One region of the Massilia sp. genome, then DNA from elsewhere that is predicted to be linked to it. Evidence: predicted binding sites of a transcription regulator. Region 1 holds the regulator's gene; each other region holds the start of a gene.
The links. The regulator sigma-54, encoded in region 1, starts transcription at its own class of promoters, with help from an activator protein. The targets are predictions, from matches to a motif close to TGGCANGNAANCTGCTTT.
Positions count from the first base shown of each region.

Region 2: ACK4S9_RS03980 (pilin) is a predicted target of sigma-54. The motif match lies at 1,060-1,077, and genes of this name have one in related genera.
Region 3: ACK4S9_RS03635 (PEP-CTERM sorting domain-containing protein) is a predicted target of sigma-54. The motif match lies at 1,777-1,794, and genes of this name have one in related genera.

Region 1 is NZ_JBKBOV010000021.1:54,869-58,965, forward strand. Features, by position in the region: gene lptA (lipopolysaccharide transport periplasmic protein LptA) at 1-101, shown strand, start outside; gene lptB (LPS export ABC transporter ATP-binding protein) at 110-895, shown strand; gene ACK4S9_RS12895 (RNA polymerase factor sigma-54) at 911-2,386, shown strand; gene hpf (ribosome hibernation-promoting factor, HPF/YfiA family) at 2,445-2,798, shown strand; gene ACK4S9_RS12905 (enoyl-CoA hydratase/isomerase family protein) at 2,951-4,036, shown strand.
Region 2 is NZ_JBKBOV010000004.1:126,405-130,501, reverse strand. Features, by position in the region: gene ACK4S9_RS03985 (hypothetical protein) at 1-409, shown strand, start outside; gene ACK4S9_RS03980 (pilin) at 524-997, opposite strand; gene sucD (succinate--CoA ligase subunit alpha) at 1,320-2,201, opposite strand; gene sucC (ADP-forming succinate--CoA ligase subunit beta) at 2,220-3,389, opposite strand; gene ACK4S9_RS03965 (DUF2889 domain-containing protein) at 3,469-4,044, opposite strand.
Region 3 is NZ_JBKBOV010000004.1:57,129-61,225, reverse strand. Features, by position in the region: gene ACK4S9_RS03640 (TraB/GumN family protein) at 1-956, opposite strand, end outside; gene ACK4S9_RS03635 (PEP-CTERM sorting domain-containing protein) at 1,040-1,741, opposite strand; gene ACK4S9_RS03630 (UdgX family uracil-DNA binding protein) at 1,907-3,436, opposite strand; gene ACK4S9_RS03625 (putative DNA modification/repair radical SAM protein) at 3,433-4,097, opposite strand, start outside.

The sequences.
Region 1 (4,097 bases):
GCAACGATCCGACCGGCACGAGCAAGGTCGGCGGCGGCCGCGGCACCCTGATCATCGCGCCGCGCCGTACCACGGCGCCCGCCGAAGGTAGCAAGCAATGACGGCAGCCATGAGCGCAGGCACGAACGCGGAAGCGGCGACCGCGGTCGAAGGCTGCAGCACCCTGATCGTCAAGGGCCTGCAGAAAAGCTACGGCAAGCGCCTGGTGGTGCGCGACGTGTCGCTGCAGGTGGAATGCGGCGAAGTGGTGGGCCTGCTCGGCCCCAACGGCGCCGGCAAGACCACCTCCTTCTACATGATCGTCGGCCTGGTGCCCTCGGATGCCGGCACCATCGACATCAACGGCACCGACATCTCGAGCCTGCCGATCCACCGGCGCGCGGTGCTGGGCCTGTCCTACCTGCCGCAGGAAGCCTCGGTGTTCCGCAAGCTGACGGTGGAGGAGAACATCCGCGCCGTGCTCGAACTGCAGCGCAACGAGGACGGCAAGGCGCTGGGCAAGGACCAGATCAACGAGCGCCTCGACACCCTGCTGGCCGAACTGCAGATCGAGAAGCTGCGCGAGAACCCGGCGCTGTCGCTGTCGGGCGGCGAGCGGCGCCGCGTCGAGATCGCGCGCGCGCTCGCGACCAATCCGCGTTTCGTGCTGCTCGACGAACCCTTCGCCGGCGTCGATCCGATCGCGGTGATCGAGATCCAGCGCATCGTGCGCTTCCTGAAGGAGCGCAACATCGGCGTCCTGATCACCGACCACAACGTGCGCGAGACGCTCGGCATCTGCGACCGCGCCTACATCATCAACCAGGGCGCCGTGCTGGCCTCGGGCCGCCCTGACGACATCATCGCCAACGAGTCGGTGCGGCGCGTGTATCTCGGCGAGCATTTCAGGATGTAATCAAGAGCACCAGGCATGAAACAGTCCCTGCAGTTACGCACCTCGCAGCACCTGGCGCTCACGCCACAGCTGCAGCAGTCGATCCGCCTGTTGCAGCTGTCCACGCTCGAACTGCACCAGGAGATCGAGCAGATCCTGCACGACAACCCGCTGCTCGAACGGCTCGACGATCCGCTCGACCGTTCGGTGCGGCTGCTGGCCGACGGCGCGATCAATACCGCGCCGGCCAATGGCGACGCGCCGGCCGCGCAGCCGGGTGCGGAGGGACAGGACGGCGCCAAGGGCGAGCACGAAGGCGCGGACGGCGAGGACCACGGCGAGCGGGGCGATGCCGACATGGACTGGGGCGGTGAAGGCGGCGGCGCGCGTAGCGGCGACGACGAGGATGGCCGCCCGCAGCTGGAAGCCGACGGCGTCACGCTGCGCGAACACCTGGCCGAACAGATCCGGCTCACCGGCTGCAGCCTGCGCGACCGCGCGCTGGCCGAGCTGGTGATCGATGCGCTCGACGACAACGGCTACCTGGAAGAGCCGCTCGACGAGATCCATGCGCGCCTGCCGGAAGAACTCGAGATCGAGATGGACGAGCTGCGCTGCGCGCTGGCGCTGGTGCAGAGCCTGGACCCGGTGGGCGTGGGCGCGCGCAGCGCGGCCGAATGCCTGGCCCTGCAGATCCGCGGCATGCCGGGCGTGCCCCTGGTGACGCGGCGCCTCGCCTTGACGATCGTCGAAGGGTACCTGACCTGGTTCGCCCAGCGCGAATACACCAAGCTGAAAAAGGCGCTCGGCTGCGACGACGAAGACCTGCGCGAGGTGCAGGCCGTGGTGCGCCGATGCAATCCGCATCCGGGCGCGGCCTTCGGCTCGGGGGTCTCGGACTACGTGGTGCCGGACGTGATCGTGCGCCGCGCCAAGAACGGCTGGCAGGTAGCGCTGAACCCGGACGTCATGCCCAAGCTGCGCGTCAACTCGCTGTACGCGAACCTGCTCAAGCAGGGCAGGAGCGAGAGCCAGATGGGCGCGCAGCTGCAGGAAGCCAAGTGGCTGATCAAGAACATGCGCCAGCGCTTCGACACGATCCTGCGTGTTGCCGAGGCAATCGTCGAGCGCCAGCGCAACTTTTTCAGCCACGGCGCGGTTGCCATGCGCCCTCTTGTTTTGCGTGAGATAGCTGATACACTAGGCCTACACGAGAGCACGATCTCGCGTGTAACCACTCAGAAATACATGCTGACCCCGCACGGCATGTTCGAGCTGAAGTACTTCTTCGGAAGCCACGTCGCCACCGAAGCGGGGGGAGAAGCCTCCTCGACGGCGATCCGCGCGCTTATTGCGCAATTGACAGGAGCAGAAGACCCTAGGAATCCTCTATCCGACAGCAAGATCGCGGAGATGCTCGGGGAACAAGGTATGGTCATTGCGCGCCGGACGGTTGCCAAATACCGCGAAGCGCTCAAGATTCCGCCCGTCAGCCTCCGCAAATCCCTGTAAAGCACCTGCCCACTCTCACCTTGTGGCGCGGGCAGGGCACCTTCCCAAAGGAGTGTGTATGAACCTCACAATCAGCGGCCACCATCTCGAAGTCACCCCCGCCATCCGTGAATACGTTCAGAATAAGCTCGAGCGCATCACCCGCCATTTCGACCACGTGATCGACACCCACGTGTTCCTCGCCATTGATAACCTCACTGAAAAAGAAAAGCGGCAAAAGGCCGAGATCAACCTCCAGGTATCGGGCAAGATCCTGCACGTCGCAAGCGCGGCCCAGGACATGTACGCGGCCATCGACACGCTGATGGACAGGCTGGACAGGCAGGTTCTGAAACACAAATCCATGCTGCAAAATCATAACCACGTGGCGCACAAGCGCCTTCCGGACAACGGAGAAGCCGCCGCTGCGTAACGCACCGTTTGCGAACCAGCTGTAGCACAACAGCAAGGGCGTCTGAGGGGACGCCCTTTTTGCTTTTGTACAATACCTGTTACTTTTTCCTGCTTCCGTATTTGTACAAATGTTCTGTAGAATGCATGTCTTTTCGACCACAGAACACCATCATGACCGATACCGTCCTGACCCGCGTTGCCAACCGCACCGGCGTCATCACGCTCGACCGGCCGAAAGCCCTGAATTCCCTCTCGCTCGACATGGTGCGCGCCCTGAGCGCCACCCTGCTGCAATGGAAGGACGATGCGGGAATCGACGCGGTGGTCATCACCAGCAGCAGCGAGAAGGCCTTGTGCGCGGGCGGCGACATCCGTTTCTTCCACGAGATGGGGCAGGTCGGCCCGACCGGCGGCAGCGCGCTGCTGGAAGACTTCTTCACCGAAGAGTATGCGCTGAACCACCTCATTCATTTCTACCCGAAGCCGTACATCGCGGTGATGGATGGCGTGGTGATGGGCGGCGGCATGGGCATCGCCCAGGGCGGCCCGGACTGCGGCCTGCGCATCGTGACCGACCGCACCAGGATGGCGATGCCCGAGGTGAACATCGGCCTGTTCCCGGACGTGGGCGGCAGCCACTTCCTGTCGCATGCGCCGGGCCAGCTGGGCCAGTACCTGGGCCTGACCGGCCTGACCATCGGCGCCGCCGATGCGCTCTACGTGGGACTGGCGGACGTGTTCGTGCCGGGCGCGGAGCTGGCTGGATTGCATGCGCTGATCGACACGACCCCGGGCGCCGGCCTGCCGGCGGCGATCCGCGCCTATGCCGCGCAATTCGCGGGCCAGCTGGGCCCCAGCGAATTGCAGCAGCAGCGCGGCGTGGTCGACGCGCACTTCGGCGCGGCCGGCGTGGCATCGATCATGGCTTCGCTGGGACGCGACGAGAACCCGTTCGCGCAGAAGGCCCTGAAGGCGATGCGCCAGCGCTCGCCCTTGATGATGTGCGTGACGCACCAACTGCTGCTGCGCGGGGCTTCGCTGGGCGTGGCGGACTGCCTGCGCATGGAGCGCAACCTGGTGCGCCGCAATTTCGAGCACGGCGAAGTGCTGGAAGGCGTGCGGGCGCTGGTGATCGACAAGGACAACCAGCCGAAGTGGAATCCGCCGGCGCTGGAGGACGTGACGCAGGAGATGGTGGCGCGCTTCTTCGAGCCGGTGTGGCCGGACTACGCGCATCCGCTACGGCATTTGTCCTAAGTTTGCAGCAAGACCGTCGTTCCCGCAAAGGCGGGAACCCAATCTTTCATGAAGAGCGGTC
Region 2 (4,097 bases), on a different contig from region 1:
AAGCTGCACGCCATCCATTCCCGGCGAGGAAGCCCGGCTTGCCTTCGTGCGCGAGCGGAAGGACCAGTGGGGGTCGGACGGCCGTTTCACGCCGGTCTTCTCGAGCTTCGTTCCCGATCCTGCACAGGCGGCATGCGTGCGCTATCACATGCGCGTGAAGGATCACGGCGCACGCAATCTCGGAACGCATCCTTTCCTGCTGCTGGACGTCGTCGGACGTTACTGCCCCCTTCCACAGCATCCGGCGGTCGCCGTCGATATCGTTTATTCGATCCGCCATGTGCCGGGTTACGATGCCGCCCGCTACCAGGCCGAGGGCGAAGCCTTTCTCGACAGCCTTGCACTCGATCTTCGCCCGGCAGATGCCGGCATTGCAGTTGGCGCTGCCCAGCCATGCGACGCCCAATGACCCGCGCTCTGGTGATCCTGCCGCACGCAAAGCGCGGGCGGAAATGAAAAGAGACCGCCGGGGGCGGTCTCTTCTAGTGCTGGCCGTGTGCTCGGCCAGGCGTCAGGTCGCTGATTAGTTAGCTGCGGCAGCGGTGCAACCAGCCGGGGTGTACTTGGTGTCGTTCGTTGGGAAGCCGGTGGTCTTGCAGCTGTAGATGCCATCGTTGTTGCGGTGCAGTGCGATGGTCGGGGCGCTGCCGATACGGCCCGGGTTACGGATGGTGCAGGTCAGAACGGCGGTGTCGTTGCCCGGAGCGGCAGCGGTGATCGCGGAGCAGTTGCCGGTGTCGGCAGCCAGACCAGCTTTCGCGCGGTAGTCAGTGGCAGAGGCGTTTGCAGGCATGCCTTCGACGACGGCCATCTCGAAGCCGGTCTTGCCAGCGGCGATATCGGCGTAGGCAGCTGCGGCCTTCGACTTGGCTATGTAGTCCTGGTAAGCCGGAATTGCGACAGCAGCCAGGATACCGATGATCGCGACGACGATCATCAGTTCGATCAGGGTGAAACCGCCTTCAGCTTTTTTGGTTTGCATTTGCTTGATGTTCATTTCTATCTCTCCAGGGTGGTGTTTCAGGTAATTGGGATACTGCTTGTTGCCACGCTTTCCTATATGCAAGTGGTGTGCCAGGCCCAAAAATGCTGATTTTATTAGTGCGGAGATAAGAAAACGGCGTGCCAGGACAGGTTTTGGCTTGAGCAGTGACAAAATTTGTCACTCGGGCTCAGCAATTTTTGTCAGCTGGACAGTTTATGGAACGTAATTTGTCATGCATACCAGCTACACGTCGTGGCATGCCCAAAATTTTACCAACTGGTAAAAAAAACGGGGAGCTTGCGCTCCCCGTCCTCGTCGACCGATGGTCGCTAGATTACAGCATGGCCTTCAGCAGGCGTGCCATTTCCGACGGGTTCTTGGTGACGGTGATACCGCAGGCTTCCATGATTTCCAGCTTGGCTTGCGCGGTGTCGGCGCCGCCCGAGATCAGCGCGCCGGCGTGGCCCATGCGCTTGCCCGGAGGCGCGGTGACGCCAGCGATGAAGCCGACGACCGGCTTCTTCATGTTGTCCTTGATCCACTGAGCAGCGTTCGCCTCGTCCGGGCCGCCGATCTCGCCGATCATGATGACGGCGTCGGTGTCCGGATCGTCGTTGAACATGCGCATCACGTCGATGTGCTTCAGACCGTTGATCGGGTCGCCGCCGATGCCGACTGCCGACGACTGGCCCAGGCCCAGTGCGGTCAGCTGGCCGACTGCTTCATAGGTCAGGGTGCCCGAGCGCGACACGACGCCGATGCGGCCCTTCTTGTGGATGTGACCCGGCATGATGCCGATCTTGATCTCGTCCGGAGTGATCAGGCCTGGGCAGTTCGGGCCCAGCAGCAGGGTCTTCGAACCGGCCTTGGCCATGCGGTCCTTGACTTCCATCATGTCACGGACAGGGATGCCTTCGGTGATGCAGATTGCCAGGTCCAGTTCGGCTTCTACAGCTTCCCAGATCGCGGCGGCTGCGCCTGCCGGCGGAACGTAGATCACCGACACGGTGGCGCCGGTTTCCGACTTGGCTTCCTTGACCGATGCGTAGATCGGGATGCCTTCGAAATCTTCGCCGGCTTTCTTCGGGTTCACGCCTGCCACGAAGGCTTCACGGCCGTTCGCGTAGTCACGGCACATGCGGGTGTGGAATTGACCGGTCTTGCCGGTAATACCTTGGGTGATGACTTTGGTGTCTTTGTTAATCAGAATCGACATTTTTATTTCCTTCGCGAATTAGGCTTGGCCAGCGGCAGCGGCAACGACCTGCTTCGCTGCGTCTTCCATGGTGTCTGCGGAGATGATCGGCAGGCCGGAATCAGCCAGCATCTTCTTGCCCAGGTCTTCGTTGGTGCCCTTCATGCGGACGACCAGCGGCACTTGCAGCGAGACAGCTTTCGATGCGGTGATGACGCCTTCGGCGATCACGTCGCAGCGCATGATGCCGCCGAAGATGTTGACCAGGATGGCTTTCAGGCCCGGGTTCTTCAGCATGATCTTGAAAGCTTCGGTAACCTTTTCTGCGGTTGCACCGCCACCCACGTCCAGGAAGTTGGCCGGCTCGCCGCCGAACAGCTTGATGGTGTCCATGGTGGCCATGGCCAGGCCGGCGCCGTTCACCAGGCAGCCGATGTTGCCGTCGAGCGAGATGTAAGCCAGGTCGAACTTCGATGCTTCGACTTCAGCCGGATCTTCTTCGTCCAGGTCGCGGTAGGCGACGATTTCCGGATGACGGAACAGGGCGTTCGAGTCGAAGTTGAACTTGGCGTCCAGGGCGATGACCTTGCCCGAACCGGTCAGGATCAGCGGGTTGATTTCGGCCAGCGATGCGTCGGTTTCCCAGTACGCCTTGTACAGGCCCTGCAGGTTGGTGCGGGCGTCGACGATGGATTCTTCCGGCACGCCGATCTTGCGGGCGACGTCGTCTGCCTGCTCATCGGTCAGGCCGACCGACGGTTCGATCACGACATTGTGGATCTTTTCCGGGTTGCTGTGCGCGACTTCTTCGATGTCCATCCCGCCTTCCGACGAGGCCATCAGCACGACCTTCTGGGTGACGCGGTCGGTCACCAGGGAAACGTACAGTTCCTTCTTGATGTCCGCGCCTTCTTCGATCAGCAGACGGCGCACTTTCTGGCCTTCCGGGCTGGTCTGGTGGGTCACCAGCTGCATACCCATGATCTGGTCGGCATATTCCTTGACCTGTTCCATCGACTTGGCAACTTTCACGCCGCCGCCCTTGCCGCGGCCGCCTGCGTGAATCTGTGCCTTGACGACCCAGACCGGGCCGCCCAGCTCTTCAGCGGCCTTGACCGCTTCTTCGACGCTCATGCACGGGATGCCGCGCGGAACGGTCACTCCGAATTTTCGGAGAATTTCTTTGCCTTGATACTCATGGATTTTCATGCTGGCTTCCCTTCTTCTATTACTGAATTAGAAATACGGTTGATTTAATAAATAACTACTATCGACAAAACAGCGAATCCTAACCCGACACGGCTTTGATCGACCAGCGCGGATAGTAGGTGGCCACGGCGGGTCCGTCGCTGCGCAGCGCATGGCAACGGTCGAGCTCGAAAGGCCGTTCGGCCGCGCTTTTACCAGGATCGGCGTCGGCACCGCCGCGATCGTCGAACTCATCGTCGGCGTAGGCCTGCAGCGCTGCGGTAGGCAGCACTTGGGCCAATTCGGTCAGGTGGGTGCAGCCGAGCACGCCGGAAAGGCGGTCTTTCAGGTGCAGCCGGAAGTGGTTCATGAGCGACAGGCCAATCAGCTTCTTGTAAGCAGGGCCGATGGTCTCGCAAAAACCGGGATACGGAACGGCATCGGACGCGGCTTCAGCGTCCACGATGGTCAGATTGCGGTCGATGGTGACGCGCAACTTGAGGTCGTGCACAGGGCACCCTCCCGGGCGGGTGCCGGAGAGAAGCGGAATGTCACGGGTTTTGACGTCGCGGATACTGGCGTCCAGATCCCACAAGCCATCGTCGCGCGCGTAGGCATCGACGGTGATGGCGCGCGTATGCCGGAGCGAGCGCGATACGGGAGGAGACAGGGGCATAAAAACCAATGCCGCTTACGCGGCGGTTAGTGGCGCAGCCAGTGTGCTTCATG
Region 3 (4,097 bases), on a different contig from region 1:
ATCGCCAGCACCGCGAAGCTCGAGCTGTTCTTCGCCAGCGCGGCCTCCGCATTGGCGAGCCACATGGCGCGATGGCGCTCTTCCGCCCCCTGGAAGGCCAGATGCTCACGCAGCACCGCGCTATTGCGGATCGCGTTGCTGCAGCTTTCCTGCTCGTTGAAATCGAGCTTGCGGATGGCGTCGATGTCGCCCTTGGCCCAGGCGTTGGCGCGCACGCGCATCGCATCGATGTCGGTTTCCAGGCGTTTCAGGGTGTTCGAAAAACAGGCCACATCGTCGAGCTGCGATTTCTTGAAGTCCTTGATCAGCTGGCGCGGGTTGTCGACCTTCAGTTCATTGACCGTCTTCGTGACCTTGAGCTTGTTCTGCTCGACGAGCTTCTCGACCTGCTTGCGCACGTCGGTGCTGGTGGTAAGGCCGGCCTGCTTCAGCGCGGCGCTGAACAGCTCGTTGGCCACGAAGATCGGCCGGTCGCGCTCCTTGTTCTTGGGAAGGTATTTTTCCTTGAGCGGCAACCAGCGCGCGTAGACCTCGGCCGGGAGCACGTCGCGCAGCACGGCGTCGTCCGGATTCTTGTTGACGCCGATGAGGCTGGGCAGCGCCAGCGCCATCTGGAAGTAGGACGCCTCGACCCTGCTGACCGGCGGCGCCAGGTATTCCTGCGAGCGCTTGATGACGGCTTCGACTTCGTGCGAGCGCCAGTCCATCTTGACCGGCAGCGGAGAATAGGTCCCGAAGATCCACAGCACGTGCTCGTCCTTCGAGACCTTCCACATGCCCGGACCGGGCTTCTGGCCGACCACCAGGATCTGTTCGGGCGCCGCCGGCGCCTCGTCGGCAGATACCGACGTGTCAGGCGCGGTCGCGGGGACGGGCTCCCGGGCCTCGGTCTGGGCCCGGGAAGGTGCTGCGCACAAGGCCAGGCACAGCACCGGAAGAATTGCGAACTTGAGCATCAGAACATCCTTGTTGTTGGTTGTCCATCAAGCTTAGCTCTGCAATATGAGCGAAAACTTAAGAATAGATAATGAACGGCGACTCAGGCAGCGCGCGACCGACGACGGCGCGCCACCACTCCCAGCAAGCCGATACCCAGCAGGGCCAGGCCCGCAGGCTCCGGCACCGCTTTCGGCGCGGAGACGCGAACGTTGTCCAGGCCGGCGGTGGTGATGGTGCCCCCATAGGTGCTCGTTTGAATCGTCACGCTGGTGAAGGTTTCGCCGTTGGTGGCAACGATACCCAGAAAGCCGGTTGCCGCCGTGCCTGATGCCTTCGGAATCAGGAAGCGCTGCTGATTATTGACGATGACCGAATAGGTATCGCTGGTATCGGTATTGAACCAATCAAAGCCGAATGCGCTCACGCCGGTGGCAAACGTGAAGGTCATGGTCGGCGCTGCATTACCGCTGCCCGTACCCGCAGGACCATTGCCCCATCCAAAAAACTGTTGCCCAATGAAATTGGAAGGAATCGAACGATTGTCAGTGCTTGATGAAACGCGGCCAGTCGCGATGCCCGACCGGTCGCCATTGGCCACCGTGCTGAGCGTGAATCCATTGAAACTTTCCAGATAATTGGCGACGCTGACACCAGGCTTCGCATTACTGAAGGTTTCCAGCGTGGTGGCACCGGCCGCCTGCTGGAAACTGCTCTGGCTGGAATACGTGATGAGTGCCGCTTGCGAGGATGCGGCCATGCTTGCTGCCAGAACGGCAGCGCTCAACAGAGTAAAGGTCTTCATGCGATCCTAGTTTTGGGAAATGTTTTGCTTACCCCAAAGCAGGAAGTGTGCCTAAAAGAAATTTACCAATAGAATTAATTACTTATAGGAATTAGACGCGATGCATGTTATGTCAATGTAAATCTTTTCGACAAGTTAATCTCTTGTTCTCGCCATCCACGGATGTCAGAGGCTGCCTCGACCGTCTCCACCGGGCTCCGGCACATCCGGCCGCGCGAGCAATTCGTGCGCCAGCCGCAAGCCCTTCACCATGACCGAAAAGGCTTCATGCTTGCTCGCCTCGTCCGGCACCCGCAACACATAGGACGGGTGGTAGATGGTCACCAGCCAGGCGCCGTCGATGCGGACCGGCTTGCCGAGGAAATCCTTCAGCGCCACCGTGCCCTTGCGCATCACGGACTTGAGCGCCGTCGCACCCATGGCCACGATCACCTTCGGCTTGACCGCCGCCAGCTCCTTTTCCAGCCAGTAGTGGCAGGCCTCGATCTCGCGCTGGACCGGGGTCTTGTGCAGGCGGCGCTTGCCGCGCGGCTCCCACTTGAAGTGCTTGACGGCGTTGGTGAGGTAGATGGCCTTGCGGTCCACCTCGGCCTGGGCGAACACCTGGTCGAGGAGTTTTCCGGCCGGGCCGACGAAGGGCTTGCCGGCCAGGTCTTCCTGGTCGCCCGGCTGCTCGCCGACGATCATGATGGGCGAGCGCTTCGAGCCTTCGCCGCCGACTGCCTGGGTGGCGTACTGCCACAGCTCGCAGCGCCGGCACTCGTTGAGTTTCGAGGGTTGCTCGCGGTCGGGCTGGGCGGCTTCGGCGCTGATCGGGATGGTGGCCCCGCTCTTGCGGCCGACCGCCTCGACCTGCCCGATCTTGCGCGCCCCGAGTTCGGCCTGGCTCACCAGCGCAGGCACGATCGCGCCTTCCGGCAGGTTCTTCCAGAAGCGCGAGGGGATGTGGCTCTGCATCAGCTGGGCGTTGACGCGCGCCGGATTGAAGATGCTGCGGTAATAGGTGAGCCAGAGGGCTTCGCCCGCATCGTCCAGCTCGGCCGCGCTCGACATCAGGGGGCCGGTCTCGTGCAGCGTGTGGCCGTCCCACAGCACGCTGGCCTCGGGCGTGGCGATCATCCAGCTGATTCTGCCCATGCGGGCCACGAAGTGTTCGGCCACTTGCGGCAGCACGTCGTGGCGCGGCTCGAACCAGGCCACGAAGCGCGGGTCGCCGGCTTCGAGCGGCCGCTCGCGGAATCGGATGTAGGCATGCATGTCGTGCTCCTCGCGGCGCACCGCCTTGACCATGCCGTGCAGGCGGCTGCCGTCCGGATCGGCGGGCGACTGCACGTCGTGCTCGCCATGCGTCCAGCGCCACAGCACGCGGTACAGGAAAGCCCAGCGATCCGGGGCGCGAAAGCACGCGGCCTTCTGCAGCATCTCCAGCAGCGATCTGGGTACGCGCGGACTTGCCTCCTGGGCCAACGGTCTCGGCGATTGCGTTTCCTGCAATCGGGTGCCGCCATTATCGGCCGGCGCGGCCGTGGCCGGCGCACCCGAGAACAGGTCGCCTCCTTCCAGCGTGCCCCAGCTCGCCGCCTCGGGCGGCACGCCGGCCTGCAGCAGCGCCCGCGCCGCCTCGCGCCATTCGGCGAAATTCGTCACCGCCGGCGGCCGGCCCTTCATGCCAGCTGCGGCAGCGCCGGCGCTCATGCCGCCTGCAGTTCCGGCCACAGGTTCATCTGCTCGGGCGCGTCGGCCAGGTGGCGCCGGAGGACGTGGGAACTGGCCGCGCCCTGCACCGGCTTGTAGTCGGCCGTGACGATGAAGGGCGCCAGCTTCTTCATGCTGCAGCGCAGGCGCGACAGGTCTTCCCAGCGGATGCGGCGGATGCGGCGCAGCTCGACGATGCGCTTGGCGTTGCGGATGCCGATGCCGGGCACGCGCGCGATCATGATCTCGTCGGCGCGGTTCAGGTCCATTGGGAAGTGCTCGCGGTTGGCTAGCGCCCAGCCCAGCTTGGGGTCGACGTCGAGCGCCAGGTTGCCCGATTGGGGCATCAGTTCGCCCGCGGTGAAGCCGTAGCCGCGCAGCAGGAAGTCGGCCTGGTACAGGCGGTGCTCGCGCAGCAGCGGCGGGGGAGCTAGCGGCACGCTCTTCGGGCTTTGCGGGATCGGGCTGAAGGCCGAGTAGTACACGCGCTTGAGTTGATAGCTGCCATACAGCGTCTCGGCGGTGTTCAGGATGGTATGGTCGTCGCTGGCGTCGGCGCCAACGATCATTTGCGTGCTCTGCCCGGCCGGCGCGAAGTTCGGCGCCTTCGGCTCTTCACGCTTTTCGTCGAGCTTGCGGCGGATCGAGCCCATCGCCAGCT